Regions from separate parts of the Cryobacterium sp. W22_MBD10_FK3 genome, predicted to be linked through region 1. Evidence: predicted binding sites of a transcription regulator. Region 1 holds the regulator's gene; each other region holds the start of a gene.
What was found. The regulator HrcA, encoded in region 1, represses chaperone genes, less so after heat shock. The targets are predictions, from matches to a motif close to TTNGCACTCGNNNNNNNCGAGTGCNAA.
Positions count from the first base shown of each region.

Region 2: groES (co-chaperone GroES) is a predicted target of HrcA. The motif match lies at 5,799-5,825, and genes of this name have one in related genera.
Region 3: groL (chaperonin GroEL) is a predicted target of HrcA. The motif match lies at 1,812-1,838, and genes of this name have one in related genera.

Region 1 is NZ_JBGQOH010000001.1:27,486-37,578, forward strand. Features, by position in the region: gene ACEN2M_RS00115 (response regulator) at 1-91, opposite strand, end outside; gene ACEN2M_RS00120 (sensor histidine kinase) at 88-1,380, opposite strand; gene lepA (translation elongation factor 4) at 1,494-3,347, shown strand; gene ACEN2M_RS00130 (DUF1990 family protein) at 3,353-4,000, shown strand; gene hemW (radical SAM family heme chaperone HemW) at 4,000-5,226, shown strand; gene ACEN2M_RS00140 (DUF4870 domain-containing protein) at 5,254-5,628, opposite strand; gene ACEN2M_RS00145 (DUF4870 domain-containing protein) at 5,725-6,126, opposite strand; gene hrcA (heat-inducible transcriptional repressor HrcA) at 6,293-7,312, shown strand; gene dnaJ (molecular chaperone DnaJ) at 7,385-8,494, shown strand; gene ACEN2M_RS00160 (16S rRNA (uracil(1498)-N(3))-methyltransferase) at 8,509-9,270, shown strand; gene ACEN2M_RS00165 (HIT domain-containing protein) at 9,290-9,652, shown strand; gene ACEN2M_RS00170 (PhoH family protein) at 9,717-10,093, shown strand, end outside.
Region 2 is NZ_JBGQOH010000004.1:78,187-88,279, forward strand. Features, by position in the region: gene ACEN2M_RS06230 (branched-chain amino acid ABC transporter permease) at 1-603, shown strand, start outside; gene ACEN2M_RS06235 (ABC transporter ATP-binding protein) at 641-1,516, shown strand; gene ACEN2M_RS06240 (ABC transporter ATP-binding protein) at 1,503-2,273, shown strand; gene ACEN2M_RS06245 (ABC transporter substrate-binding protein) at 2,751-4,049, opposite strand; gene rarD (EamA family transporter RarD) at 4,308-5,228, opposite strand; gene groES (co-chaperone GroES) at 5,428-5,724, opposite strand; gene ACEN2M_RS06260 (class I SAM-dependent methyltransferase) at 5,869-7,056, shown strand; gene ACEN2M_RS06265 (hypothetical protein) at 7,091-7,588, opposite strand; gene ACEN2M_RS06270 (DUF4190 domain-containing protein) at 7,651-8,286, opposite strand; gene ACEN2M_RS06275 (DUF4190 domain-containing protein) at 8,396-8,821, opposite strand; gene tsaD (tRNA (adenosine(37)-N6)-threonylcarbamoyltransferase complex transferase subunit TsaD) at 8,993-10,042, opposite strand.
Region 3 is NZ_JBGQOH010000024.1:18,200-28,292, forward strand. Features, by position in the region: gene ACEN2M_RS16570 (hypothetical protein) at 1-16, opposite strand, end outside; gene groL (chaperonin GroEL) at 139-1,767, opposite strand; gene ACEN2M_RS16580 (DUF3048 domain-containing protein) at 1,907-2,953, opposite strand; gene ACEN2M_RS16585 (cold-shock protein) at 3,096-3,299, opposite strand; gene ACEN2M_RS16590 (LytR C-terminal domain-containing protein) at 3,523-4,083, opposite strand; gene ACEN2M_RS16595 (DUF3263 domain-containing protein) at 4,133-4,429, opposite strand; gene msrB (peptide-methionine (R)-S-oxide reductase MsrB) at 4,627-5,028, shown strand; gene ACEN2M_RS16605 (helix-hairpin-helix domain-containing protein) at 5,199-5,435, opposite strand; gene ACEN2M_RS16610 (SDR family NAD(P)-dependent oxidoreductase) at 5,554-6,528, opposite strand; gene ACEN2M_RS16615 (DUF1304 family protein) at 6,571-6,945, opposite strand; gene ACEN2M_RS16620 (SHOCT domain-containing protein) at 7,048-7,275, shown strand; gene ACEN2M_RS16625 (sugar O-acetyltransferase) at 7,279-7,902, opposite strand; gene ACEN2M_RS16630 (PLDc N-terminal domain-containing protein) at 7,956-8,342, opposite strand; gene ACEN2M_RS16635 (chloride channel protein) at 8,485-9,846, shown strand; gene ACEN2M_RS16640 (nucleoside deaminase) at 9,859-10,093, opposite strand, start outside.

The sequences.
Region 1 (10,093 bases):
GCTCGACAACCAGGTCGGGTTCGGCGCCGAGCAGGGCGCGGAGGCCGGCCCGCACCACGGGGTGGTCGTCGGCCAGGAGCACCCGGATCATGCCTGGACCTCGCGAATCGGGAACCTGACCGCGACGGCGGTGCCCTGGCCTGGCGCGGACTCCAAAACGAAGGTGCCCCCGAGTTGTTCCACCCGCTGCCGAATGGCGACGAGGCCGAACGAGTCCGGGCGCTCGGCCGCGGCCTCCGACACCGTGAAGCCGCGGCCGTCGTCGACGATGTCCAGGGCCACCTCGTCGGTCATGTAGCTCAGGGTCACCTCGGCGCGGCCGGCGCCGGCGTGCTGGGCGACGTTCGCGAGCGATCCCTGCGCGATGCGCAACAGAGTCGTCTCCAGCGGCATCGGCAGCACGGTCGGGTCGCCGGTCACGTGCAGGCTGACCCTGGTGGCCACCACGGTGCCGACCGCGGACCTGCCCGCCCCTCCGCCCGCCGCGGTGCGTTCGGCGGACGCGGCGAGCCTGGCGAGGGCGCCGGGCAGGCTCTGGGTCTCCAGCGCCGGCGGGGTGAGTTCGCGGATGAATCGGCGGGTCTCCGCCAGGTTGGCCGCCGCCGTGTCCCTGGCCAGGCGCAGGTGGTCCAGCGCCGCGGGGTCGCTCACCCGGCTCTCGGCGGCGTGCAACAGCATCTGGATGCTCGACAGGCCCTGCGCCACGGTGTCGTGGATCTCCCTGGCCAGCCGCTCGCGTTCGGCGAGGGTGCCCGCATCCCGTGCCGCGGCCGCCAGCTCGGAGCGGGTGGTCAGGAGATCTTCGATCAGGTGCTGCCGTTCGGCGGCCTCGCGCAATAGCGCCCGGTACCCCAACCCGACGGCCACCGCCACGGCCGCGCCGACAAGCGGGCCCAGGGTGGCGCCGAGGGCGAGGCCCACGTGGAGGCTCATCGACCAGATCGTCAACAGCACGCTCAGCATCACCAACGGGATGCCGGCGCGCAACGGGAGCACGTGCAATTGCAGGAAGAACAGCGGGAAGACTATGAACGCGGCATCAGGCGCCAACAGGGTGAGCGCGAGCCACTCCACCAGCAGCAGGGTCATCCACACCGTCACCAGCCAGGCCGACGGCCGGCGCCGGGCCAGCACGCTGCCGCCGGCGTAACTGGCGACAAAAAGGAGGGACAGCAGCACTACGACCCCGGTGTCCGGACCTGCACCCAGCAGGGCGCGCACGATGACGAGTCCGGTCAGCGCGACGATCAAGAGGTGCAGTCCGATGCGCAGCCCCGAGAACACCGGAGTCAGGGCCGAGTCCGGAAGCCCGTCGCCGATCCTGGCGGGCGGCATGGGATCCCGGCGGGCGGGTTGGGTGCGCAGGGCGATGGTGGACATGGTGCGCCCAGCCTAATCAGGCCAGCCGACAGCGTCATCAGTCGAATGGATGACCGCCCGCCAGCCCGGCGGGTCACCCCGACACCGCAGGGCATGGGAGAATTGGCCTCATCATGTCACCGAGAGCTCTCAAGGCGCTGGAACCGGCCGCCACCGCCCCCGCGTTCATCCGTAACTTCTGCATCATCGCGCACATCGACCACGGCAAGTCCACGCTGGCCGACCGGATGCTGCAGATCACCGGCGTCGTCGACGACCGCTCCATGCGAGCCCAGTACCTGGACCGCATGGACATCGAGCGCGAACGCGGCATCACCATCAAGAGCCAGGCGGTGCGGATGCCCTGGGAGATGGACGGCCAGACCTACGCGCTGAACATGATCGACACTCCCGGCCACGTCGACTTCACCTACGAGGTCTCCCGCAGCCTCGCCGCCTGCGAGGGCGCCATCCTGCTCGTCGACGCCGCCCAGGGCATCGAAGCCCAGACACTGGCGAACCTGTACCTGGCGTTGGAGAACGATCTCACGATCATCCCGGTGCTCAACAAGATCGACCTGCCGGCCGCCGACCCCGACAAGTACGCCAAGGAACTGGCCAGCCTGATCGGCGGCAGCCCCGACGACGTGCTGCGGGTCTCCGGCAAGACCGGCGTCGGCGTGTCCGAGCTGCTCGACCGCGCCACCTCGCTGATCCCGGCGCCGGTCGGCGACCCCAATGCTCCGGCCCGCGCCATGATCTTCGACTCGGTCTACGACAGCTACCGCGGCGTCGTCACCTACGTGCGCATGATCGACGGGCAGCTGAGCCCCCGCGAGAAGATCCAGATGATGTCGACCCGCGCCACCCACGACATCCTCGAGATCGGCGTCACCAGCCCCGAACCCACGCCCAGCAAGGGCCTGGGCGTCGGCGAGGTGGGCTACCTGATCACCGGCGTGAAGGACGTGCGCCAGTCCAAGGTCGGCGACACCGTGACCACCGCCATGAAGCCGGCCACCGTCGCCCTGCCCGGATACACCGAGCCCAAGCCCATGGTGTTCTCCGGCCTGTACCCCATCGACGGCAGCGACTACCCGGCCCTCCGCGAAGCCCTCGACAAACTCAAACTCTCGGATGCGTCACTCGTCTACGAACCCGAAACCTCCGTGGCCCTCGGCTTCGGCTTCCGCTGCGGCTTCCTGGGTCTCCTGCACCTGGAAATCATCACCGAGCGGATCGACCGGGAATTCAACCTCGACCTGATCACCACCGCGCCCAGCGTGATCTACGAGGTCACCACCGACGACAAGAAGACCGTCACTGTCACCAACCCGAGCGAGTTCCCCAACGGCAAGATCGCCGTCGTGGAGGAGCCCATCGTCAAGGCCGCGATCCTCGCCCCCAAGGACTACGTCGGCGTGATCATGGAACTCTGCCAGGGCCGGCGCGGCACCCTGCTCGGCATGGAGTACCTGGGCGAGGACCGGGTCGAGATCCGTTACACCATGCCGCTGGGCGAGATCGTGTTCGACTTCTTCGACCAGCTCAAGAGCAAGACCGCCGGCTACGCGTCGCTGGACTACGAGCCGATCGGCTCCCAGGAGGCCGACCTGGTCAAGGTCGACATCCTGCTGCAGGGCGAACAGGTCGACGCCTTCAGTGCCATCGTGCACCGCGACAAGGCCTACGACTACGGCGTGCTGATGACCGGCCGGCTGCGGAAGCTCATTCCGCGCCAGCAGTTCGACGTGCCCATCCAGGCCGCCATCGGCGCCCGGATCATCGCCCGCGAGTCCATCAGCGCCATCCGCAAGGACGTGCTGGCCAAGTGCTACGGCGGTGACATCTCCCGTAAGCGCAAACTGCTCGAGAAGCAGAAGGAAGGTAAGAAGCGCATGAAGATGGTCGGTCGGGTCGAGGTTCCGCAGGAGGCCTTCATCGCCGCTCTCTCCGGCGACGAGCCGGCCAAGAAGGAAAAGAAGTAACACCGATGCGCCGCTCGACCTTCACCGACGCCGCCGTGACCTACGCCGCCATCGGCGGCACCCTCGCGCCCGACCTGATGCGCTACCCGCCCAAGGGGCACCGCCCGCTCGAGCGCACTGTGCGCCTGGGTAGCGGGGAGGAGCGTTTCAGGGTCGCCACGACAGCGCTGATGACCTGGGGCGTGCAACGCGGCTCGGGTATCGACGTCACCGACCTCGATGCCGGTACCGGCGTGCAGTACACCGGCATCGTCTTCACCGACGAGGGAACGCCGGCGCCCAACCAGGAGCACCCGGTGAACGAGGCGACCTTCGCCGAGGACGGCACCCCGTTCATCAGCAACGGCATGACCGCGGTCCTGAAAATCCCGAACGGTCCGTTCACCGTCGCGGCGCCGGTGCGTGTCGTCTACGTCATCGACGAGGTCGACAAGATCGGCTTCGCCTACGGCACCATGCGCGGGCACCCGCAGAACGGCGAGGAGTGTTTCATCGTCGACCGGCGCGCCGACGACTCCGTCTGGCTCACCATCCGCTCGTTCTCGCGCCCCAGCGCCTGGTATTACCGACTGGCCTGGCCCATCCTGCGCTTCCAGCAGGAGCGCTACACCCGCAAGTACCTGCTCGCCCTGCACCCCGTCGGAATGGGCTGATGGCCGGACCGCACCCGGTCGGTGATCCCGCACCGTTGGACGGCCTGATCCCGGCATCGGCCGCCAACGGCGCCGCAGAACGCGACTTCGGCGTGTACCTGCACGTGCCCTTCTGCAAGGTGCGCTGCGGCTATTGCGACTTCAACACCTACACCGCCACCGAACTGCGCGGCGTGAAGCAGAGCGACTACGCCAGCCAGGCGGTGCTCGAGGTCGAGTCCGCCGCCCGCATCCTGGCCGAGTCCGGTGTGCCGGCGCGGCCGGCCGCCACGGTCTTCTTCGGCGGCGGCACGCCCACGCTGCTGCCCGCAGAGCACCTGGTGCGCATGCTGCACTCCGTGCGCGACACCTTCGACATCGTCCCCGGCGCCGAGATCACCACCGAGGCCAACCCGGACTCCGTCGACCTGGCCTACCTGCGCCAGCTCAAGCAGGCCGGTTTCACCCGGGTGTCCTTCGGCATGCAGTCCGCCGTGCCGCGGGTGCTGGCCACCCTGGAGCGCACGCACGACCCCGAACGGGTTCCGCTCGTCGTGGCCTGGGCGCGCGAGGCCGGCCTGGACGTGAGCCTCGACCTGATCTACGGCACGCCGGGGGAGACCATCGGGGACTGGCGGGCCAGCCTCGACGCCGCCATCGGCCAGCAGCCCGACCACATCAGCGCGTACTCGCTGATCGTGGAAGACGGCACCAAGCTGGCCAGGCAGATCCGCCGCGGCGAGCTCGTGCAGCCCGACGAAGACCTGCAGGCCGACTTCTACGAACTCGCGGATGCGCGCCTGGCCGAGGCCGGCTACAGCTGGTACGAGGTCAGCAACTGGTCGCGCGGCCCCGAGCACCGCTCGAAGCACAACCTGTCGTACTGGCGGAGCGAGGACTGGTGGGGCGTCGGCCCCGGAGCGCACAGCCACATCGGCGGTGTGCGCTGGTGGAACGTCAAGCACCCGGCCGCGTATGCGGACCGGATTCTGGCCGGCCACTCACCGGCTGCCGGCCGGGAGACCCTGGATTCCGCCACCCGGGAGACCGAGCGGGTGCTGTTGTTGACCAGGATCCGCGAGGGCATCCCGGTTTCGACTCTCTCACCGCTCGGCCGCCGCGAGGTGGCCGGCCTGATCAACGATCAGTTGATCGACGGCCGGGCCGCCATCGCCGGGAACATCGAACTGACCCTGACGGGCCGGCTGCTCGCCGACGCCGTTGTTCGTCGGCTCCTCACGGACTGACCGGCCGGGCAGACGCCCGGTCGAGGGCTAGCTGAGGAACTTGATCGTGAGCGGGTAGGAGTACCACTCGCCCTTGTTCGCGGCGACGGCGGCGATGATGCTGAAGACGATGTTCAGGATGCCGGCGGCGGCCAGGATCAGGACGCCGATGCCGATGACGGTGAGGATTCCGCCGACGAAGTACGCGATGGCAATGGTGATCTGGAAGTTCAGGGCTGTCGCGGAGTGCGCACGGATGAACGGGCCACGATCCTTCAGCACGATGTAGCCGATCAGGGCGGGCAGGAAGCTGAAGATGATGCCGCCGATGTGGATCAAGGTTGCCCAGAGCTTTTCGTCGGCGGGGCTCAGCTGGCTCGGCGCCTGGTACGGGGTGGCGGGGGGAGGCGTGGCCTCTGACATTGGATCTCCTTTATGGACTCCGGCGGTCAGGCCGGCGGGTGACGGGTGTGACTGTCACCAGAGTAGCGCCGGTGCGCTCATCCGGCCGCGTCCAAACTAGCTGATCAGGCGGAGGGAGAACGGGTAACGGTACGGCTTGCCGTCCTTGGCGCTGAGATAGCCCATCACCGAGAAGATCGCCCCGATCAACCACAGCACCCAGGTCAGCGAGGAGAGCACCGACAGCAGGCCGAAGGTGAGCAACGCCAGGATCGTGGTGGCCAGGTTGATGGCGACGTAACCGATGAGCAGCGTCAGCTGGAAATTCAGTGCCTCCTTGCCCTCACCGTTGGTGAACGACCCGCGGTCCTTGAAGACCAGCCAGATGATCAGGGCGGGCGGAAACGAGAGAATGCCGCCCAGGTGGGCGAGGGACGCCCACAGGCGGTCCTGTTCGGGGGAGAGCGGTGCTCCCGCCGCCGGCGTGCTCGATGGTTCCTGTCTCGGGGGATAGCTCATGGGAATGCCCTTCGTTGAACCGGTGCAGCGGACGCCACTCCCACGCTAGTGCCCTAAATCGTGCGGGAGCAATGGGTATCCCCACCACCCGCGATATGATTAGCAGTCAAACAACGAGAGTGCCAGTGAACTGCCGGCACACCGGGTATGAGGAAGGCGGACGATCATGGTGTCAGATCGCAGCCTCGAGGTGCTCCGCGTCATCGTTCAGGACTACGTCGCCTCCCGCGAACCCGTCGGCTCGAAGTCCATCGTTGACAGGCACGCTTTTGGGGTCTCTGCCGCCACGATCCGCAATGACATGGCCCTTCTCGAAGAAGAAGAGCTGATCGTCGCCCCGCACACGTCGTCGGGCCGCATTCCCACCGACAAGGGCTACAGGTTGTTCGTCGACCACCTCGCCGACCTCCGCCCGCTCACCGTCGCTCAACGGCAGGCCATCGAGGTGTTCCTCGGCCAGTCCGCCGACCTGGACGAAGTCCTCGCCCGCAGCGTGCGACTGCTGTCGCAGCTCACCCACCAGGTGGCCCTGGTGCAGTACCCGTCGCTATCCCGCGCCACGGTGCGCCACATCGAACTCGTGCCACTGAGCGACACCCGGGTGCTTTCGGTTCTGATCACCGATTCCGGGCGCGTCGAACAGCGGGTCGTCGAACTGTCCCGCTCGCTCGACGAAGCCGCGCTGGCCGAACTCCGCTCCCGGCTGAACGCCGTCGTGGGCGGACTGGGCATGAGCGAGGCCGCCACGGCCCTCACCGGCCCGACGGGCCTCGGCCCGCCGGAGTTCCAGGACCTGATCGACCTGATCACCGGCACCCTGCGGGACCAGGTCGGCGCCAACCGGCAGGACCGGCTGGTCATGGCGGGTGCCGCGAACCTGGTGCGCACCGAAGACGACTTCAGCGGCAGCATCTACCCCGTGCTCGAGGCCATCGAGGAACAGGTGGTGCTCTTGCGCCTGTTCGGCGAGATGGCCACTGACCAGCACGGCGTGTCGGTGAGCATCGGTCGCGAGAATGCGCCGTTCGGCCTCGGCGAGACGTCCGTGCTCACCAGCGGCTACACCTCCAGGGGCGACGCGGCCCGCCTGGGTGTGCTCGGCCCCACCCGCATGGATTACTCCAACAACATGGCGGCCGTCCGGGCCGTCGCCCGGTATCTCTCGCGCCTCCTCGGCGAGAATTAGCCGCCCCACACACCTCACCGGCACGAATCCATACCCCCAAGACCGCACGCACAACCCCAAGGAGAGCCAGCTTTGGCTGACCACTACGAAGCACTCGGCGTCGCCCGCGACGCCAGCACCGACGAAATCAAGAAGGCGTACCGCAAGCTCGCCCGCCAGTTGCACCCCGACGTGAACCCGGGCGCGGAGGCGTCCGAACGGTTCAAATCCGTCACGCACGCCTACGACGTGCTCTCTGATCCCAAGCAGCGCCAGAACTACGACCGCGGCGGCTCGGGCAGCCCGGGCCAGGGCGGCGGCTTCGACGCCGGCAACTTCGGCGACATCTTCGAGACCTTCTTCGGCGGCGGCGGCGGCGGCAGCCGCGGGCCCAGGTCCCGGCGCGAGCGCGGCCAGGATGCCCTCATCCGCGTCGAGCTCGACCTCGACGAGGTCATCTTCGGTACCCACCGCGACATCGAGGTGGACACCGCCATCGTCTGCGCCACCTGCTCAGGCACCTGCTGCCAGCCCGGCACCTCACCGGTCACCTGCGACATCTGCCACGGCACCGGCAGCATCCAGCGCGCCGTGCGTTCGCTGCTCGGCAACGTCATGACCTCCAGCCCGTGCGGGTCCTGCCGGGGTTACGGCACCATCATCGCCACCCCCTGCGTCACCTGCCAGGGACAGGGCCGCGTGCGGGCCCGCCGCACCGTTCCGGTCGACATCCCCGCCGGCGTCGACACCGGACTTCGCCTGCAGATGCCCGGCAGTGGCGAGGCCGGCCCGGCCGGAGGACCGAATGGCGACCTGTACCTCGAAATGAAGGTGCGCCACCACGACGTCTTCAGCCGCGACGGCGACGACCTGCTCTGCACCCTCGAGGTGCCCATGACCGACGCGATCCTGGGCGCCACGGCCACGGTGAAGGCTCTCGACGGTGACATCGAGGTGGAGCTGCGCCCCGGCGTGCAGGCCGGCGAGATCCTCACGGTCAAGGACCGCGGCGTGACCAGGCTCCGCGGCAACGGCCGCGGCGACCTGCGGGTGGGCGTGCAGGTTCTCACCCCCACCAAGCTCGACCACAAGGAGCGGGAACTGATCGAGGCGTTCGCCGCCAGGCACAAGGTTCCGGCGCCTGCCCTCAGCCAGTTCCAGCAGGGCCTGTTCGCGAAACTCCGCGACAGGTTCCTGGGCTAGGTCCACCGCTGACGATGGCGCATTTCTTCCTGTCGGAGACCCTCGGCACGTCCGCGGACGGTGTCACCAGCCGGGACCCCGTAGCCGGGGAAACGGTGAGCGTGACCGGCGCCGAAGCCAAGCACGCCGTCACCGTGAGCAGGGTGCGCCCAGGCGAGACCCTGCTGCTGGGTGACGGCGCGGGCCTCGTGCTCGGCGTCACGGTTCTCACGGCCGAGCCGGCCGAGCTCACCGCCAGGGTGGACACCGTCCGGCGGACCCCACCGGCGACGCCGCGCATCCTGCTCGTGCAGGCCCTGGCCAAGGGCGACCGCGACGAGCTCGCGGTGCAAGCCGCCACCGAGCTCGGCATCGACGGCGTCATCCCGTGGGCCGCCGCCCGGTCGGTTGCCCGTTGGGAGGGCGTCAAGATCGCCAAGGGGCAGGCGCGCTGGAGCGCCATCGTGCGTGAAGCCAGCAAGCAGTCCATCCGACCGTGGCTGCCCACGGTGTTGCCGCTGACGAGCACGAAACAGCTGACCGCTCTCGCCGCGACCACCCGGATGCTGCTGCTCGAGCCGACCGCAGAGCTCAGACTGACCGCGGTCGGCATTCCCACCGACGACCGGGACATTGTCCTGGTGGTGGGCCCCGAGGGCGGCATCGCCCCCAGCGAACTCGACGTGCTCGAGCAGGCCGGTGCCAGCCGGGTGCGCCTGGGCGACACCGTGCTGCGTACCTCGACGGCCGGCCCCGCCGCCGTCGCCATTCTGAACGCAACACTCGGCCGCTGGTAGGAACGCTTAAGATAGAACCATGGCTTCCTCCGGTGCAGAACCCACGATCTTCTCTCGCATTGCCGCGCGCGAGATTCCGGCGACCATCGTCGCGGAAACCGACCACATCATCGCCTTCAACGACATCGCCCCGCAGGCGCCCGTGCACGTCGTCGTGACCACGAAGAGCCAGCAGTACCGGAACGTCGGCGAGCTGGCGGCGGGGGACCCCGGACTCCTGGCCGAGCTGATCGCCGTGGCCGGCCGGGTGGCAGACGAGCACTGCGCCGGCGAGTACCGCCTGATCTTCAACACCGGCGCCTCCGCCGGCCAGACCGTCTTCCATGTGCACGCCCATGTCCTCGGCGGCGTTCTTGCGGAGGGCACGCTTGCTGCCCTCTGACGCCGAGGCTCCGGGCGGCGGCACGCCCGGCGTGGTGCGCAAGCTCCTCGTCGACGGCGTGGCCATGGTGCGCCTGCTCGGCCCGCAGGATCGGTTCCTCAGCACCATTGAGAAGGAATACCCCACCGTGGTCGTGCACGTGCGCGGCAATGAAGTCACCCTGTCCGGACCGCCCGCCGCCGTCGACGCTGTGGAGCGCTTGATCGAAGAACTGCAGATGCTGCTGCGCACCGGGGCCGACCTCGGTGACACCGAAGTGAGCACATCGGCCAGGATGCTCGGGGCCGACAGCAGCGCCAGCCCGTCGACTGTGCTCGGCCAGGCCATCCTCACCTCACGCGGCCTCACGGTGCGTCCCAAGACGCTCGGGCAGAGCAATTACGTGAACGCGATCGACGAGAACGCCATCGTCTTCGGCATCGGACCGGCCGGAACCGGCAA
Region 2 (10,093 bases), on a different contig from region 1:
GGGTACAAGGGCGGCTTCGCCGACCTCAACCCCATTCCCGACGGCACCTACGGGTTCGGTCCGTTCGAGTACAACGCCTACGACTGGTGGCTGCGCATCGTGGCCTGGACCATCGTGATCCTGGCCTGCCTGTTCACCTGGCAGATCATGCGCAGCCCCTGGGGCCGCGTGATCAAGGGCATCCGTGAAGACGAGGATGCCGTACGCGCCCTGGGCAAGAACGTCTACTCCTACAAGATGCAGTCGTTGATCCTCGGTGGTGTCTTCGGCACCATCGCCGGAATGATCTTCGTGCTGCCTCGTGCCGTGGTGCCGTCGAACTACCAGACGTCGCTGACGTTCTTCGTCTACGCCATCCTGCTGCTCGGTGGAGCGGCCACGATCCTCGGGCCGGTCATCGGCTCGATGATCTTCTGGGTGCTGCTGTCCTTCTTCTCCGGCTTCATCGCCAGGGCCGTGGAGGCCGGCTGGATCCCGTTCCTGACGAGCATCCAGGCCGGACAGCTGCGCTTCATCCTCGTTGGAGTGGCGATCATGCTCATAGTGATCTTCAGACCACAGGGCATCTTCGGAAACAAGAAGGAGCTGGCTTTTGTCAAATAACACCGTTCCCACCGCCAAGCCCGTCAAGACCGTTGACATGCACATCGGCGACGCCGTTCCCGGCTGCAAGAAGAAGGACCCGATCCTCGTGGTCGACGGCGTCAGCCGCACCTTCGGCGGACTCAAGGCGGTGGATGTCGAGCACCTCGAGATTCCGCGCGGCGCCATCACGGCCCTGATCGGCCCGAACGGGGCCGGCAAGACCACCCTGTTCAACCTGCTCACCGGTTTCGACAAGCCCGACACCGGCTCGTGGACCTTCGAGGGCACGCCCATCGGCGGGGTGGCCGCGTTCAAGGTGGCCCGGATGGGCCAGGTCCGCACGTTCCAGCTCACCAAGGCCCTCGGCCTGCTCACGGTGATGGACAACATGCTGCTCGGCGCGAAGGCGCAGGTGGGCGAGAACCTGTTCCGCGCCATTCTGCCGTTCCTCTGGCGTCAGCAGGAGGCCGACAACAAGGTGAAGGCGCTGGACCTGCTCGCCAGGTTCAAGCTCGACACCAAGAAGGACGACTACGCGGCCAGCCTGTCCGGTGGGCAGCGGAAGCTCCTGGAGATGGCCCGGGCGCTGATGAGCGACCCGACCCTGGTGATGCTCGACGAGCCGATGGCCGGGGTCAACCCGGCGCTGACGCAGTCGCTGCTCGACCACATCCTCAACCTCAAGGCGGAGGGCATGAGCGTGCTCTTCGTGGAGCACGACATGCACATGGTGCGTCACATCGCCGACTGGGTGATCGTGATGGCCGAGGGCAAGGTGGTCGCCGAGGGCGACCCGCACGAGGTGATGCGCAACCAGGCCGTGATCGACGCGTACCTGGGCCAGCACCACGATGAAGACCTCGGCGAGGACCCCGACGCCGAGAAGGAACATGTCGGAGCCATTAAGGAGCTGCTCGATGACGAACTCTAGCCCGCTGGTCGACGCCACGCCGCCCCCGGTGCGGAACGCCGTCGTCGAGGTCAAGAACGTGACGGCCGGGTACGTACCCGGCGTGAACATCCTCAACGAGTGCTCGCTCACCGCCTACGACGGCGAACTGATCGGCATCATCGGCCCGAACGGCGCCGGCAAGTCCACGCTGCTCAAGTCGATCTTCGGTCTCGTCAAGGTGCGGGAGGGCGAGATCCGGCTGCGCGGCGACAACATCACCAACCTCAAGGCCAACAAGCTGGTCTCCAAGGGTGTCGGTTTTGTGCCGCAGACGAACAACGTCTTCCCCACCCTGACCATCCAGGAGAACCTGGAGATGGGCATGTACCAGAAGCCCAAGGGCCTGGCCGAGCGGCTGGAGTTCGTCACCGAGATCTTCCCCGAGCTGCGCAAGCGCCTCGGCCAGCGGGCCGGATCGCTCTCGGGCGGTGAACGCCAGATGGTGGCGATGTCCCGGGCGCTGATGATGGGCCCGCACGTGCTGCTGCTCGACGAGCCGAGCGCCGGGCTCTCCCCCGTGCGCCAGGACGAAGCCTTCCTGCGCGTGAAGGAGATCAACAAGGCCGGCGTGACCACGATCATGGTGGAGCAGAACGCCCGTCGCTGCCTGCAGATCTGCGACCGCGGCTACGTGCTCGACCAGGGCCGGGATGCCTACACCGGCACCGGTCGTGAGCTGCTGAACGACCCCAAGGTGATCGGCCTGTACCTGGGCACCCTGGGTCAGGACGACTAACCCGCAGCACCCGCTTGACCCGCACCACCCACGTGCCCCGTCACGGACGAGTTGCCCCGGTATACCGGAGCCCCTGGTCTGCGGCGGGGCACTTCGCGTTGCCGGCGGCGCCAGGAGCCCCGCTGACGCCCGTTCCGCCCGGTCGGCGGAACGGTGCGCGAGAACGGGCGGCGCAGCGCCCCAGCCGCACCCTGCGGCCCGCCACGCCTCGCCACCCGAGGCCCCGTGTATCCACCGTGCCCGCGCATAGCTCCTGCACGTCGTGCCGACACCGGATGCCCGCCCCGGAGATCCGGGCCGCCGCATCCTGTCGACCGAATTCAGCAGGAGTCAGGCACCCGCGCGGCAGGCCTGAGGCCCGGTCGTCAGCCCCCTGATCGGCCCGGGCACACAAAAGGGCCCCGGCCGAAGCCGGGGCCCTTCTGGTGCGTGTCGCGGTACGTCTGCTGTGGTTGTGCCGCGAGTCAGCGAGCGGAGCTAGTTGAGGCGGGCGTAGGTGTTGTCCGCACCGAACTGGAAGATACCGATGGTCGCGTCGGTCGGGTCGCCGTTCTCGTCGAACGTGATCGGGCCGGAGTAACCGTCGTAGTCAATCTGTTTACCGTCGGCGAGCAGCGCAGCGCCCTCGGCGAAGGTGGTGACCTTGGTGCCGTCACCGGTACCGCCGGATACCTGCTGCAGGTAGTTGGAGATGGACTCACCCGTCACGTCGTTGGCTGCGTAAGCGGCCAGGGCGATCAGGATGACGGCGTCGTACGACTCAGCCGCGTAGCTGAAGTCGGTCAGGGCCGGGTCGACCGCGAGCAGACGCTCGGTGAAGTCACCGAGAGTCGCCGTGTCGAGGCCGGGCAGCGTGCCCTTGGAACCCTCGATCAGGCCGGGAGCGAAGTCCTTGCTGTAGTCCGCGAGGTTACCGTCGACGAAGTACAGCTTGTCGCCGGGGAAGCCACTGGCTACGAGGTCCGGGGTGATGACCTTGGCCTGGTCGAACGTGATCAGGGCGATCGCGTCGGGGTTGGCCGCGGTGACTTCAGCGATCTGAGCCGAGAAGTTGGCGTCGCCTTCGTTGAAGCTCGCGCTTGCGACGACCTCGCCGCCGGCAGCCTCGAACGCCTCGGTGGTGTACTCGGCCAGGCCGGTTCCGTAGGCGTCGTTCAGCACGATCAGGCCCAGGGTGCTGTTGCCGTCTTCGGCGATCAGGTTGCCCAGGACTTCACCCTGCAGGATGTCGGACGGCGCGGTGCGCCAGAAGAGGTTGTTGTCTTCGTAGTCCGTGAAGTCCGCCGAGGTGTTGGCCGGGGAGAACTGCACGACGCCGGCACCGGTGATCTGGTCGATGACGGTCTTGGAGACACCCGAGGATGCCGCTCCGACGATCGCCGAGACATCCTGCGAGAGCAGGTCAGTCACCGAAACCGTGGCGGTGTCGGTGGTGGTGTCGCCCGAGTCGCGGAGGATGGCTTCGATGTCGATGCCGAGACCGGCAGCGTTGACCTCTTCGATGGCCAGGTTGACGCCGGCTTCTTCGGGCGGGCCGAGGAAGGCGAGTCCACCACTCTGGGGCAGGATCGTGCCGACCTTGAGGTCGAGGGCACGTTCGCCGGCCTCGACCGGATTGGCCTCACTGCTGGACGCTGCCGGTGCATCGGATTCGGCCGGTTCGGCTGCATCCGTGCTGCATCCGGTGAGCAGAAGTGCGCTGACGCCGAAGATGGCGAAACCGGTGACTGCGGCGCGGGCCGAGCGGGAGGCCGAGGCCTTCGCGAATACGCTCATGTTGCTCCTAGGGTAAGGGGAATCGAGAGAAAGGCTGGCAAACGATCGTTGCCGTGCTGTAAAGCTATTCATCAGAACGACGCCAAACAAGACGGCTGTGTTACAGCCGTGTAACGCGACCAAATCGTTACGAACGGTGCGCTGATCAGGATGCTCTCCCCAATCGTTCAGCGGAACCCCGGCGGGCACCCCGTGGCACGGTCAGTTCGCGGGCGTAAGAAACCGTAATCTTCGGCTCGCCGCGTGGACGGGCAGCGGCTAAACGAGGTCGGGCAGCGAACGGCGCTGTGCGCGGCCGGCCACGATCATGTCAACGGTCAGCACGATCAGTGCCAGCCAGACCAGCCCGAACCCGAACCAGCGCTCCGGCGGCATCGGCTCGTGCAAGATCACTACGCCGGCGAGGAACTGCAACACCGGCGCGAGGTACTGCACCAGCCCCAGGGTGGTCAACGGCAACCGCCGGGACGCGGCCGCGAAGAACAGCAGCGGGATGGCGGTGAGCACACCGGAGCCGATCAGCGCGATCGTGTGCACCGGCGAGACGGTGCCGAAGGTCAGCCCGGAGATGAGCGCCACGACCACGAGCTGGATGATCGCGATGGGGGCGAGCCACATCGTCTCCAGGGTCAGCCCGGTGAGGGCATCCAGGTGTCCGCCGACCCGTTTCTTGATCAGGCCGTAGAGGCCGAAGGAGAACGCCAGAATCAGCGAGATCCACGGCACCGTGCCGTACCCGACGCTGAGCACGATCACGGCGATGAAGCTGATCAGCACCGCCACCCACTGCGCTGTGCGCAGCCGTTCGTGCAGCACGAACACACCGAGCAGCACGGTGATGATCGGGTTGATGAAGTACCCGAGGGCGGTTTCGACGACGTGGCCGCTCAGGGTGCCGAGGATGAAGGTCTGCCAGTTGATGTAGATCAGTACACCGGCGAGCCCCATCGTCCACACGATTCGGGGCGACCGCAGCGCAGCCACCAGAGGCCGCCAGGCCCGGGTGGAGGCGATCAGCACGCCGCAGAAGACCAGGGAGAAGAGCACCCGCCAGGCCACGATCTCGAACGCGCCGGTAGGGGCGAGGAAGAGGAAGTAGAGCGGGAGGATCCCCCACATGCCGTAAGCGGAGACGGCGAAGATCAGGCCGGTGTTCGCGGAACTGCGCGCCGGGCGCATCCGGCCACCGTCGGTGTCGGTCACGAGAGCTGCCGACCCTGCCGTGACTGGCCCGAATTTGCTAGTGCCGGGGTGCTCACCACTAGCGAAAATGGGCCACCCATGGACGTGGTGGACGGTTGGTGCACGGGAACCCCCTCTGGACGCGAAAAATCCCGGATGGCCGAGGCCATCCGGGATTCAACGATATGGGGTGTGACTAGCGAACGACGACCGCGAGAACGTCGCGAGCCGACAGAACGAGGAGGTCCTCGCCACCGAACTTGACCTCGGTTCCACCGTACTTGGAGTAGATCACCTTGTCGCCGACGGCGACGTCGAGCGGGATGCGGTTGCCGTTGTCGTCAATGCGGCCGGGGCCGACGGCGACAACTTCGCCCTCCTGGGGCTTCTCTTTGGCGGTGTCCGGGATCACAAGTCCGGAAGCGGTGGTCTGTTCTGCATCCACCTGCTTGATGACGATGCGATCTTCGAGCGGCTTGATGGAGACCGACACGGTTGACCTCTTTCTTAGCTAAGACGTAGTTAGCAGACTCACAGCGAGAGTGCTAAGTCGAGTTTAGGGCGCAACTGGCACTCACGCAATGTGAGTGCCAGAGCACCCGGGCTGTGTCCCCGTTTGGGTTGATAGGTTTGCGGGATGGATCGCGCCGAGCTCGTTGAGCTGCTCTCACCCGAAGGCCTGCGCCTGCTGGACTCCCTGCCCGTTTACGAAGCGGGCGCCGACGTCGTTCGCACGGTCAGCGCCCTGCGCAAGGCCGGGCACTCCCCCGCCCTCGTGAACGCGGTGCTCTACCAGTCCCGGCTGCGGGCCAAGGCCGTGTCGAAGTTCGGTGACTTCGCCAGCCGGATGCTGTTCACCGAGGCCGGCCTGGAACAGGCCACCCGGCTGCGCGTCGCGGCGCTGCACGCCGGCCGGTTCGTTGAGGGCGGGCTCACCCGGGTCGCCGACGTGGGCTGCGGCATCGGCGGGGACGCCATGGCGATGGCCGCGCTGGAGCTGACCGTGACCGCGATCGACATCGACGAGGTCACCGCCACCGTCGCCAGCTTCAACCTCGCCCCGTTCCCGACCTCCTCGGTGCGCTGTGCCGACGCCGCCGACATCGACCCCACCGAGTTCGACGCGCTCTGGTTCGACCCCGCCCGGCGCACCGCCGGGCACGGCAACACCAGCCGACTGACCCGTGCCGAGGACTACTCCCCCAACCTCGACGACGTGTACGCCCTGAGCGAGCGGATGCCGGTGGGCGTCAAGCTCGGTCCGGGCCACGACCGCGACCAAATCCCCGACACCGCCGAGGCCCAGTGGGTGTCGGTGGACGGCAAGCTGGTGGAGATGGGCCTGTGGTTCGGCGCTCTCGCGCGGCCGGGCATCCGCCGGGCGGCCCTGTTGCTGACCAAGGATGGGGTTGCTGAGCTGACCGCGCCGGCCGACAGCGAGGATGTCGGCGTCGGCGAGCTCGGCAGCTACGTGTACGAACCCGACGGCGCCATCATCCGAGCCCGGTTGATCGGTGACCTGGCCCGATCGATGGACGCGGCGATGCTCAGCGAGGGGCTGGCCTACCTGACCAGCCCGACCCTGACCCGTACCCCTTTCGCCACGGCGTTCAGGGTGCTCGAGGTGCTGCCCACCGACGAGAAGAAGCTGCGCCTGGCGCTGGCCGACCGCAAGATCGGCACCTTGGAGATCAAGAAGCGCGGCGTGGACGTGGACCCGGCGACCCTGCGCACCCGGTTGAAGTTGAAGGGGCCGGAGTCCGGCACGCTGGTACTGACTCGCGCGGCCGGCCACAAGGTGGCGTTGCTGGTGGAACGGGTCTGACCGGCACGGCGCGACGGGCGGCTGGATGGCTGGCTCAGCCGTAGTAGGCGGGCACCATCTGGGTGATCACGACGAACCAGAGCACACCCATCAGGATGCCCACCAGCCCACTGACCAGGCCCACGATCCACAGACCGCCGGTGCGGTGCTCGACGAACCTGGCGACCAGCGCGAGCACCACGGCAGCGACGCTGAGCGGAACGCCCCAGATCACGAAAATGCCGGCCAGCACCCCGAGCATGCCGCAGACCGCTGCGGCCACACTGAGCCCGCGGCGGGCGGCGTGGGTTTGGATCTCGGCCGTGGTGTACACGTACGGCACCCACTCGGTGGGCGCGGTGATGGTGGACTCGTAGGCGAGTTCGCCGGCGACGGGCGGCCGGGTCAGGTGCGGCGGATCCCCGGCGGCGGCGCGCTGCGCGGCCTCAGCCTCTGCGGCGCGGGCCTGGGCTCGCGACTGCGCCGGCACCGCGGTGGGCGGGCGCGGTTGCTCCCGCTCGGCCCGAGTGTCGGGCTGCCCGGACTGCGGCATGGGTGTGACTCGTTTCTCGACTCGGCTGGGTCATGCAGCCGATGCAACAGCCGCGGCTGGGCTCAGTAGTTGTAATTGTTCATCGGAACGCTCGCGAACACCAGCGCCCAGAGCAGGATACTCAACAGCGCCAGGGCGACGCCTGCGAAGCCCGTGATGATGCCCGTCAGCCAGAAGCCCTTGCCGTTGGGTTCCTTGGTGCGGGCAATGAAGCCGAGCACGACACCGGCCGCCGGCAGGATGACCGCGAGGATGCCGCCGAAGATGGGGAAGAACGCGATCGGCGAGCCGAGGATGCCGATGATGCCGGCGACCATCGACAGGATGCTCAGGATGGGCTGTTTCGTGGCGGACGGCATCCCGGGCTGGCCCGCGTAGTAGCCGGGCGCGGGACTGCCGGATGGCGGCGGGGTTCCATAGCCGGGTGCGGGCGGGGAATAGCCGGGCGGCGGCGAACCGTACGGCGCCGGCGTGGCCGGCGGGCCGTAGGCGGGCGGCGGTGTCGGCTGGGCACCCGGGCTGGCCGGATAGGCGGCCGGTGCGCTCGGTTCGGCGTCGGGGCCGGGGCCGCCGGCACGCTCGGGAGGATCGCCGGCCTTGTCGGACGGCGGAAAGTCGGGAACCTGGGGCACGTCGGGCACCTGGGGCACGTCGGGCACCTGGGGCACCTCGGGGTGCGGGGTGTTGGGATCAGTCATGACGGGTCATTCCTTTCCTGTGAACGCCTGGTGGTCGTCACCCGGGGAGCTCCGGCCGGCCCGGCGATGAGGCCGGGCCGGTCGGCCGCTAAGCGCGGTGCGCCGAGCTTTAGTACGTGCTGTAGCTACCGTCGTTGATGCCCGCAATGGTCACGAGCACGACGACGACGATGAAAATGATGCCGCTGATCAGGCCGAGGTAGCCGAGGACGAGGCCCGCGATGGCGAGTCCGCGGCCCTTTTCGCCGGTGCGCTTGATCTGGTTGAGCGCGATGTGACCACAGATCACCGCGGCGAGCGATACAAAGAATGCGCTGACCAGGGAGATGATCGCGAGAACGTTCCACTTGTCGCCTGCGGCCTGCTGACCGTAGCCCTGCGGCGAATACGCCTGCGGAGCGGCGGGTGCGGCACCGTAGGCCGGGGCGGCGGGCGCGGCACCGTAGGCCGGCGGAGCGGGCGGGGTGTAGGCCGGCGGCGGGGTGGGCTCGTTCGAGTCCGGCTGGTTCGCGGGGGCCTGGTTCGGGTCGGTCATTTTGTGGAGACTCCTTCACATGGGTGCAGCGCAGGGAACGCAACGGTGCTGGGTGCGATGGGTGCCATAGTGGCACCCGCGCTGTGGGGGTGTCAACGTGCTGGCACGGCTGAAGAACCCCCACGGCCACAGTAACGCCTCCACGCGAGAAACGTATGGTGAGATGCGGTTTCAGGCTTGGATGAGTGAGACCGGGAGGGTTGAATCCGCACCGAAATCGAGGGTGGATGGGGCCTTCCCCGCCATGATCAGTTGCGCACCGAGCGCGGCGATCATGGCGCCGTTGTCGGTGCAGAGCGACAGCGGCGGGATCCGCAGCGCGATGCCGGCCGCATCCGTGCGTTCCTGGGCCACCTGGCGCAGCCGGGCATTGGCGATGACGCCGCCGCCGAGCAGCAGCCTGGGCACGCCGAGGTCGGTACAGGCGGCGACAGCCTTGGTGAGCAGCACGTCGACGACGGCCTCGCGGAAGCTCGCCGCGACGTCGTTGATCGGCACGGTCTCGCCGGCGTCCCGCTTCTGCTCCACCCAGCGCGCCACCGACGTCTTGAGGCCGGAGAAGGAGAAGTCGTAACGGTGCTTGGCCACGTCTTTCTGGTGGCTGAGCCCGCGGGGGAACCGGATGGCGGTGGGACTGCCGGTGGCGGCGACCCTGTCGATCTGCGGGCCGCCGGGGTAGGGCAGGCCGAGCACTCTGGCCACCTTGTCGAACGCTTCGCCGGCGGCGTCGTCGATGGTTTCGCCGAGCAGTTCCACGTCGGAGACGAGGTCGCGCACCAGCAGCAGCGAGGTGTGCCCGCCCGAGACCAGCAGGGCGATGGTCGGATACTCCAGCGGAGCATCCGTCGTGACCCCCTCGCCGCGCAGCAGGTCGGCGCCGACGTGGCCGACGAGGTGGTTGACGGCGTAGATCGGCACGTCCAGCGCGATCGCCAGGGATTTGGCCGCGCCGACGCCCACCATGAGCGCGCCGGCGAGGCCGGGGCCGCTGGTGACGGCGATGGCGTCGATCTCGTCCAGCCGGATACCGGCTTCGGCGACGGCAGCGCGGATGGCCGGAACCATTTCCTCGAGGTGGGCGCGCGCGGCCACCTCGGGCACGACGCCGCCGTAGCGGGCGTGTTCGTCCATCGACGAGGCGATGGTGTTGGACAGCAGGGTGGTGCCGCGCACGATGCCGATGCCGGTCTCGTCGCAGGACGTTTCGATGCCGAGCACCAGCGGGTTGCTGCGGTTGAGCGGGCGGGCCGGGGCAGCGGGCGCCGGCTCGGC
Region 3 (10,093 bases), on a different contig from region 1:
CACGTGCATTCGACAATCCCCACATCCGCCTACCGCACGGTAACAGCCGACGCTTCGGGAATCGGGCCGGACACACGAATGTGGACGCCCCCCGAAGGGGACGCCCACATCAATTACTCAGTGCTGGTGAGGCGGGACTTAGAAGTCCATGCCACCCGAGGGGTCGCCGGCCGGGGCCGGGTTCTTCTCGGGCTTGTCGGCGACAACGGCCTCGGTGGTGAGGAACAGGCCGGCGATCGACGATGCGTTCAGCAGCGCGGAGCGGGTGACCTTCACCGGGTCATTGATGCCGGCAGCGATCATGTCGACGTACTCACCGGTTGCGGCGTTGAGGCCGAATCCGACGGGCAGGTTGCGCACCTTGTCGGCGACAACGCCCGGCTCCATGCCGGCGTTGAGCGCGATCTGCTTGAGCGGAGCGTCGATGGCAACGCGCACGATGTTCGCGCCGGTTGCCTCGTCGCCGACGAGGTCAAGGATTGCCTTGCTCTCGAATGCGGTCTTGCCGGCCTGGATGAGTGCAACGCCACCACCGGCGACGATGCCCTCTTCGACGGCTGCCTTCGCGTTACGAACGGCGTCCTCGATGCGGTGCTTGCGCTCCTTGAGCTCAACCTCCGTCGCGGCGCCGGCCTTGATGACGGCAACGCCACCGGCGAGCTTGGCGAGACGCTCCTGGAGCTTCTCACGGTCGTAGTCGGAGTCGGTGTTCTCGATCTCGTTGCGGATCTGCTGAACGCGACCGGCGATGGCCTCGGCGTCGCCGGCACCCTCGACAATGGTGGTCTCGTCCTTGGTGATGACGACCTTGCGGGCGTTACCGAGCAGGTCGAGGGTGACGTTCTCAAGCTTGAGTCCGACCTCCTCGGAGATGACCTGGCCACCGGTGAGGATGGCGATGTCCTGCAGCTGCGCCTTGCGACGGTCACCGAAGCCGGGAGCCTTGACGGCAACCGACTTGAAGATGCCACGGATCTTGTTCACGACGAGCGTGGCCAGGGCCTCACCGTCGACGTCCTCGGCAATGATGAGCAGCTGCTTGCCGCTCTGGATGACCTTGTCGACGATCGGCAGCAGGTCCTTGATGTTGGAGACCTTGGAGTTGACGATCAGGATGTAGGGGTCTTCGAAGACCGCTTCCTGACGGTCGGGGTCGGTGACGAAGTATGCCGACAGGAAGCCCTTGTCGAAACGCATGCCCTCGGTGAGCTCCAGCTCGGTGCCGAAGGTGTTCGACTCCTCGACGGTGACAACACCTTCCTTGCCGACCTTGTCGATGGCCTCGGCGATGATCGCGCCGATTTCGGCGTCGCCGGCCGAGATGGAGGCCGTGGCCGCGATCTCTTCCTTGGTCTCGATCTCCTTGGCGCTGGAGATGAGCTCCGCGATGACCGCGGCGGTGGCCTTCTCGATACCGCGCTTGAGGCTGATCGGGTCGGCGCCGGCTGCGACGTTGCGCAGGCCTTCGCGAACCAGGGCCTGAGCCAGAACGGTGGCGGTGGTGGTGCCGTCGCCCGCGACGTCGTCAGTCTTCTTGGCGACCTCCTTGACGAGCTCCGCACCGATCTTCTCGTACGGGTCGTCGAGCTCGATCTCCTTGGCGATGGACACGCCGTCGTTGGTGATCGTGGGGGCGCCCCACTTCTTCTCCAGCACGACGTTGCGTCCGCGCGGGCCGAGGGTCACCTTGACCGTGTCAGCGAGGATGTTGAGGCCGCGCTCAAGGCCGCGACGGGCCTCTTCATTGAAAGCAATGATCTTTGCCATATGTGTTTCTCGTCCCTCCCGGACGTTACCAAAACGATGATGGGTTAGCACTCCAAAGCACAGAGTGCTAGACCGATTCTGGCACTCTGGGGTCGAGAGTGCAAGTGAACGGTGCCGGCCGGGCCGGGTGCCGCACCTGTTACGGCACCAGCTCCACACTGCCGTCGTCGGTGGGGACCAGTTCGATCCAGGTGTTACCGGGCGCCAGGTCGATCGTGGCCCCGGCGGCATCGGCGAGCCGGATCGGCGCGGCCGCGGCGTCCTTGAACCAGGTCGCCGGCACCGTCGATCCGTTGGCGGACACCCAGGCCTGGCCCGAACCGATCAGGACGGTGCGGGGCACGTCGCTACCGCGGTCCACCTCGACCCGCAGCACCACGACGTTCGTGGCCCTCAGCTGGGTTCCGGAGGTATCGAGGTCGGCGATGCCGTCCTGGCTGCGCAGGTAGGCCTGGGCAGCCGGGTCCCAGTGCCAGGCGCGCCCGCCGGACTCGGAGAAGCTGGCCACGATCGCGGCGGTCGGGGTGCCGGCCAGGGTCGCCGTAGCCCCTGCAGCGGTGTCGGCATAGTCGAACTGGTCACGAGGCGGGGCGACGTCGGAGTGCAGCTCGACGACGTCGGCCGCCGAGAGCACCACGTTGTGCGGCGCCTCCCTGTCGTCGGCGCGCACGAACAGGCCCGTGGCGTCTTCGTCGAAAAGCACGTTCAGCATCGGTGCGGCCTTCATGGCGTCGACGAACTGAGGTTGGCCGCCCGAGTACGCCACGACGCCGCCGAACGAGCTCAGGATTTCAGGGTCCATCGGGCGGATGGACCGCACGGGACCGACCGCATCCGGCACGTCGGAGTGCCAGATGGCGGCGTAGCGGGTGAAGCCGCCCTCGACCAGCTCTTCGAAGACCAGGTCGGCGCGCTCGAGGCCGATCTGCGGCCGAGCGGCGGGGTGGTTGTCGATCTTCACAGCCAGCGACGGGCGCTCCGCGGCGTCGGCGTCCACCGGAGTCCCCCGCAGCGGCGCGAGCCCGGACCGCGGCGTCAGGCTCGCGGATGCTGTCGGCTCGGGCAGCGGTGCGGAGCAACCGATCAGCCCCAGCCCCAGCCCGGCGGTGATGCACACCGCGGCCGACAGCCGGAGGGGCAGTCGGGATCGTCGGGGAGAAAGAGGGGGCATCCGAAACGCAGTCACGCCACACACCCTAGTTGCGCCTGGTATGTCTGCCTGGCGAGAAGGGTGGTGACGTGACTGCCGATCGGTGGTCGATCGGTGATCGATCGACGATGGTGTTGCTGTCAGCCGGTTGGGCTGTCAGCTGTTCGACGCGTGGTAGCTAGGCCGGGCGTACCGACTCGGCCTGCGGGCCCTTGGCTCCGGTACCGAGTTCGAAGATGACGTGCTGGCCTTCTTCGAGAACCTTGTAGCCGTGCATGTCGATAGCGGAGTAGTGAACGAAGACGTCCTGTCCTCCTCCATCGACAGTGATGAAGCCGAAACCCTTTTCAGCGTTGAACCATTTGACGGTTCCGTTCGCCATGTGAAACTCCCCTAATGCAGTGTTGTATTTCGGCACTCACCCGTTGGTGTTACCGGGCCTGGCGCAGAAACTGCGTCCACCGTCCGTTGAAGAGCGCTCTCAGGGTGAGAGCGCTTCGCCGGAAAGTGAGCGACCACTGCAGACACTAGTGACGGCAGCGAAGTTCAAAAGGGGGTTGACTGCAAGCGCCAATCCCAGTAGGCGGCGCGATCGCGTGGCGAGGTCAGCCGGCGGGCATCACGTAGTCGGCGCCCACGACGACCGTCAAGGTGGCGTCAGAGCCGGCGAAGTCTTCAGAGAGCAACACCGCAGAACCGGGCAGAAGGGCCGCCACACCCCGCGCAGCACCCTCCAGGGTGGGATCCGCGTAATACACGGTCGTCGTAGCGAAGTCCTCGGTGTCGGCGTCGCTGGTGCTTCCGACTGTCCACCCACCATCGGTGAGCACCTCGCCCACCGACCGCGCCACGCCTGTCGTGGGCGTGCCGTTGAGAACCGTGACCCTCGCATTGGGGTCGGTCGTCGGCTCCGCGGTGGGCACCGGCTCGGCCGTCGGCTCGGCAACGGGCGTCTCGGCCTCCACACCGGGGATGGTGAAATTCAGCCGGTTGTTCAACACCGACAGGCCCACTGCGCCCACTCCCACGAGCAGGGCGGTCGCGGCCAGCGCCCACCAGAACGCAACCCACCGTCGCCCCTTCTTGGCGGGTGCGCGATGCGCCCCCACCCGCTCGAGCTTGTGCGGAAGATGATCGAAGCGGTCTTTCGGGTACGAAGTGGGCATTGTCTGTCTAGTTCGTTCCTCGTTTGGCTGAACACACTGCAGGGGGCTCCTACTCGATGGGGCGGATGGCTCGGGCCGATCGCGCCTGCGACCGCGCGTCGCGCATCCGCTGCAGTCGTTTGACCAGCATGGGATCGTGAGCGAGGGCGAGCGGGGAGTCGATCAGGGCACCCAACAATTGATAGTAGCGGGCGGCCGACAGACCGAATTCAGAGCGGATGGCCTGCTCTTTCGCGCCGGGATGCGACCACCAACGCCGCTCGAACGCCAGCAGCTGCACGTCGTGCGTGCCGAGTCCCAGAGCTTGCCCTGCACCCCGGTCGCTCTCGTGCTCGCTGGTCGCCATACGCGTCATCCTATTTGGCCTGGACTGGGTTTTCGCTGACCGGGCCCGCCTGTCGCGGACGCGACCGGCCCGATACCGTCGAGGGTGGGAATCGGCTGGGGAATGGCCCGGCACACCGCTGACGGGAATTCCCCGGGCCCCGGCCGAGTTTACGCTGGAGGCAGTTCTCTGCCGAGACTGGATTGAAAGGACGCACCATGGACTACGAGGTCACCAAGTCTGACGCCGAATGGAAGGCTGAACTCACCCCAGAGCAGTACGAAGTGCTCCGCGGTGCGGCCACCGAACGCGCCTGGACCGGAGAACTCCTCGATGAGGGCCGGTCGGGCATCTACACCTGCGGAGCGTGCAACGCCGAGCTGTTCAAGAGCGGCACCAAGTTCGATTCCGGCTGCGGCTGGCCGAGCTTTTACGAGTCGGTGCGCCCCGAGGCCGTCGAGCTCCTCGAGGACCGGTCACTCGGCGTCGTGCGCACCGAGGTGCGTTGTGCTGCCTGCGGATCGCACCTGGGCCACGTCTTCGACGACGGCTTCGGCACCCCCACCGGCGACCGCTACTGCATGAACTCGATCTCGCTCAACTTCACCCCCGTCGACTAGGCCGGGTTTCCTCCGGCCCAACTGTTGCCCGACCGGACAACTGCACCCGGCACACCGGGCGCACTTGTCCGAATTGGGCACAGTTGGGTCGCTGTCGGGAGCAGACCACAAGGCGAGCGAGCGGGCTAGCGGTGTGAGGCTGACCAGCCGGGTCTGACTCCCGGCGCCTGTCAGCCGTCGCGCAGTAGACGCAACCGTTCCAGAGCCTTCGGGCCCATGCCGTGCAGCCGCCCAAGTGTGTCGAGGTCGGTCGAGCGCAGGTCCGCAAGGGTCAGGATGCCCGCGGCCAGCAGCGCTCGGCGCGCCGGGGCCGGAATGCCCTGCGCCGCCCAGAGCGCTCCATCCGCAGTCGCGCCCGCATCGCCATCCGCGACCGCGCTCGCGTCGTGTTCCGCATCCTCTGCCATCTCCCCAACCTAGGTCTGCGGTTTCGCCTTGGCAACTGTTGCCCAAACGGACAACTGCACCCGGCACACCGGGCGCACTTGTCCGGAACGGCGACAGTTGGGGCGGGGCGAGCGGCGCTCAGGCGAACGCGTTCACACCGGTCAGCTCGGCGGAGAGCGCCCAGAGCCTGGCCGCATCCGCCCGATCGATGGCGTGCGGGTTCACCCCGGCCACCCGGGCGGTGGCACTATCCGGCACGGTGGGTTCGGCGATGTCGCAGTCCTCGCAGTAGACCCCGCCCAGTCCGGCCAGCATCGGCGAGGTGGCCGCCCAGGTTGAGGTCGCCGCGCCCTGCTCTGGCGACTTGAACAGCGAATTCACCGTGCCGTCTGCAGTCATCCAGCCCGCGGCGATCATCTCCTCCCGCGGCAGGTGCCGCTGCAGCTCGGTCATGATGCCGCCCGGGTGCACGGCAAACGCGCGCACGCCGTGGTCGGCGCCGAGGGCATCCAGGTGCACGGCGAAGAGGCTGTTGGCGGTCTTCGCCTGCCCGTAGGCCTGCCACTTGTCGTAGCCGGTCGTGAATTGCGGGTCGTCGAAACGGATGCCGCTGAGCTTGTGGCCGGTCGACGAGAGGGCCACGACCCGGGCGCCGCCCTCGGCCGAGAGCGCGGGCCGGAGCAGGTTCGTGAGCACGTAGTGACCGAGGTGATTGGTGGCGAACTGGGACTCCCAGCGGTCACCGACCCTGCTCTCGGGAGCGGCCATGATCGCGGCGTTGTTGATCAGGATGTCCAGGCTCCGTCCGGTGGCCACGAACCGTTCGGCGAAGGCTCGCACGCTCACCAGGTCGGCCAGGTCGAGGGTGTCGACCTCCACGGCGTTCAGGCCACGGGCGTCCAGGGCGGCCCAGGCCGCCTCGGGGCGCCGGGCCGGCACGATCACCTGGGCGCCGGCAGCGACGAGTGCGGCGACGGTCTCGATGCCGAGGCCGGAGTACCCGCCGGTGACGATGGCCGTGCGGCCGGTCAGGTCGATGCCGTTGAGCACTTCGGTTGCCGTGCTGCGCGCGCCGAAGCCTGTGTTCAGTGCGTGCTGGGGTGTTGTTGTCATCATTCAAGCGTACGCTCGGCGCAGTCGACCGGTGGCCGTGGATCAGAAGGCGAGCGCCGTGATGATCACGAGCAGCGGAAGCCCGGCCTCGGCGATTCCGCTTTTCCAGAGCCGCCGGTCGGTGATGACCAGGACCGGCCCCATGATCACGTGCAGGGCGCACACAGCGAAGATCAACGTGCTCCCGACGGTCTGGTCAATGGGCAGCAGGATCACCCCGATGATGCAGGCGAGGCCGACGAGGATGTTCTCGACCCCCACGTTCACCACCCACAGCCGCACAGGCTTCATCTCATCCGGCTTGATCAGGAACATTCCGTAGAACCGCGGGTTCCGGTAGAAGAAGGCCTCGAGGGTGCCCACCCCGATCAGGGTCAGACCCTGCAGGATGGCGAGAACCTGGGCCACAGCGTTCATGCGGCCAACATATACGCGGCCCGTCGTTCCTGCCAACGCCCGAAACCGGGCTGGCTAGACTCTCGGTGTGCGGCCAGCTCGGCCGTTTTCGGGGGGACCTTGATGCTCAGCAATTTGACCGGTTGGCACGCGCTCATCATTGTGGGCGTGCTCGGTGCCATGGCCCTGGTGGCCGCGGCGATCGTGCTCCTGGTCGTGCGGTTGGACCGTGGGCCACGGTCGGGCGGCAGCGCTGACCGGCTGGCGCAGCTGGATCAGATGCGAGCGCAGGGTCTGGTGACCGAGGCTGAATACGCGGCCAAGCGCCAGGAGATCATCGGGCGGCTCTGACGCTCAGAGCGCGCCGAGACCGACCCTGTCGCCCGGCCCGATTTCGCGCACGACGCGGGCGGGGTTGCCGGCGGCGATGACGCCCTTCGGCACGTCCTTGGTGACCACTGAGCCGGCGCCGATGATGCTGCCCGCACCGATCGTCACGCCAGGGCAGACCACGACGTTGCCGCCCAACCAGACGTCGTCCTCGATGGTGACCGGCGAGACCCGTTCGTAGCCGGCCCGGCGTTCCTCAATGTCGATTGCGTGGCTGGGCGTGTAGAGGCGTGCGCTTGGCCCGACCAGGACGTTGGCACCGATGATGATCTCGCCGCCGCCCAGGGCGAGGAAATCGGCGTTGATGAACGTGTTGGCGCCCACGTGCAACCTGGATCCGTAGTCCAGGTACAGCGGCGGCCGGAAGTCGGCTCCTTCACCCACGCTGCCCAGCATTTCGGTGAAGAGGGCGTGCGCCGCGGGCTGGTCGTCATCGTAGAGCGCGGTGATCTGGCGGCAGGTGCGCTGGGTGCTCGTCGTCAGCTCGGCCAGCTCGGGACCGGAGCGATACCGGTACCACTCCCCCGCCACCATCTTGTCGAATTCGGATCGAGCGGGTTGCTGGGGTGTTTTGTTGTCTGTAACCACAAAACCTAGCGTAGTCGGTTCCGGGGTCGATGAGCGTCAGCGCCCCGACGGGGTCACTGCTCGGCCGCGAGCCGACGGCGCTCGGCCAGCTCCGCCTCGATCCGGCGGATGCGCGCCTGGTCGGCGTGGAAATCGATCTCACGGTCGAGGTCGGCGAGTTCCTCCTCGGTGGTCCGCACCCGCCGCTCGGCCTGGGCCCCAGGCCCCTGGCGGGGCGCGGTCCACTGCTGCGGAGCCGCGAAGCGTGCCCGTTCGGCCGGAGCCGGGTATTCGCGTCCGATCGCGAACCAGAGGATGCTGCCGATCATCGGCAGAAAGACCACCAGAAGCACCCAGACCACCTTGGGCAGGTGCTTCACCTGGCCGTCCTGCCGGGTGATGATGTCCACGAGGGCGCCGATGATGAGCACCAGGAGCACGGCAGAGAACAGCGCATACATGGCGGTCAGCTTAGTGAAAGCGCTATTCGCAAGGCCACCCCCCCGTTGGCGGCTCACTGGAGGGCCTTGCGCTGACGATTCGGCCGGGCCAGCGTGGGCTGGGACTCCGGCACGCCCGCGCCAGACCGAGGAGGCCCGCGACATGAACGCGAACCCCGATCCGCCGGCGCCGCAGACGTCGGCCCCCGACCCGCTGGCGGTGATCCGCTCTCGTGGCTACCTCCGGATCCTCCTGCTCGCGGGGCTCATCGGGGTACCGGTTTCCATCGCCGCCTACGGATTCCTGGCGCTGGTCGACTGGTTGCAGGAGTACCTGTACACCAGCTTGCCCGGCGCCCTGGGATTCGACGGTGCACCGCTCTGGTGGCCGTTCCCCCTTTTGGCGCTGTCCGGGCTGCTGGTGGCGCTGTCCATTCAGCGGCTGCCGGGCACCAGCGGGCACTCGCCGTCGGAGGGATTCAAGACGGGAGGGGTCCCCCGGCCCCGCGACCTGCCCGGCGTGGCCCTCGCCGCACTGGCCACCCTGTCCCTGGGCGCCGTGCTCGGCCCGGAGGCACCGCTGATCGCCCTAGGGGGCGGCCTGGGCGCGCTGGCGATACTCCTGATCAAGAAGGATTCACCGCCGTCTGCCGTCGCCGTGATCGCCTCAGCGGGCAGTTTCGCGGCCGTGAGCACCCTGCTCGGGTCGCCACTGCTCGGCGCGTTCCTGTTGATGGAGGCGTCGGGGTTGGGCGGCGCGATGCTCGGGGTGGGCCTGCTCCCGGGCCTGCTCGCCGCCGGCATCGGCTCCCTGGTCTTTGTCGGCCTGGATTCCTGGACCGGGCTGGGCACGTTCTCCCTCGCCATCCCCGACCTGCCCGCGTTTTCCACCCCCACCGTGGCCATGTTCCTCTGGGCACTCGGTATCGGGATGGTCAGCCCCCTGCTGGCCTGGGGCATCCGGGCGCTCGCGCTGATCGTGCGGCCCGTCGTGCACCGGCATCGGTTGGTCATCTCCCCCGTGCTCGGTCTGGCGATCGCGGGCCTGGCGGTGTTGTTCGCGCAGGTCACCGGTGAGGACACCGCCGAGATTCTGTTCTCCGGCCAGTCGGCCCTGCCGTCGCTCATCACCGACGGCGGCGCCTGGCCGCTCGGCGCGCTGTTGTTGTTGATCCTGTGCAAGTCGCTCGCCTACGGCCTGTCGCTCAGCGCCTTCCGCGGCGGACCTGTGTTCCCGGCGATGTTCATCGGCGCCGCCCTGGGAATCGCGGCCTCGCACCTGCCCGGGATGGAGTTGGTGCCGGCGGTGGGCGTGGGCATCGGCGCGATGTGCGCGTCGATGTTGCGCCTGCCCCTTACCAGCGTGCTCCTGGCCACCGTGCTGCTCACCAGCGACGCCTACGCCGTGATGCCCCTGGTGATCGTCGCGGTGGTGGTGGCGCATGTGGTCACCGGCCGGCTGCCCGAGGCGCCTGGCCGGCGGTTGAGCGGCGTGCTCCCCCACGCAACGGCGTCGGCGGGGTGACCGTGCCCGGGGTCAGTGTGCGGTGTCCCAGAACCCCGCGTGCACGTCGGCGGCCTCGGCGATCAGCGCGGGCCCGGCGACGATGACGGTTCGGCCGCCCCGCGCGAAGACCTCCCGGCAGGGCAGGTCCAGGGTCGGTTCCCCGCCTTGCTCGGGCACCATCGCGCGCAGGACATGCTCCGGCAGCGCGTAGGCGACCCGGCCGATTCCGGCCCAATAGATGGCGCCGGCGCACATGGCGCACGGT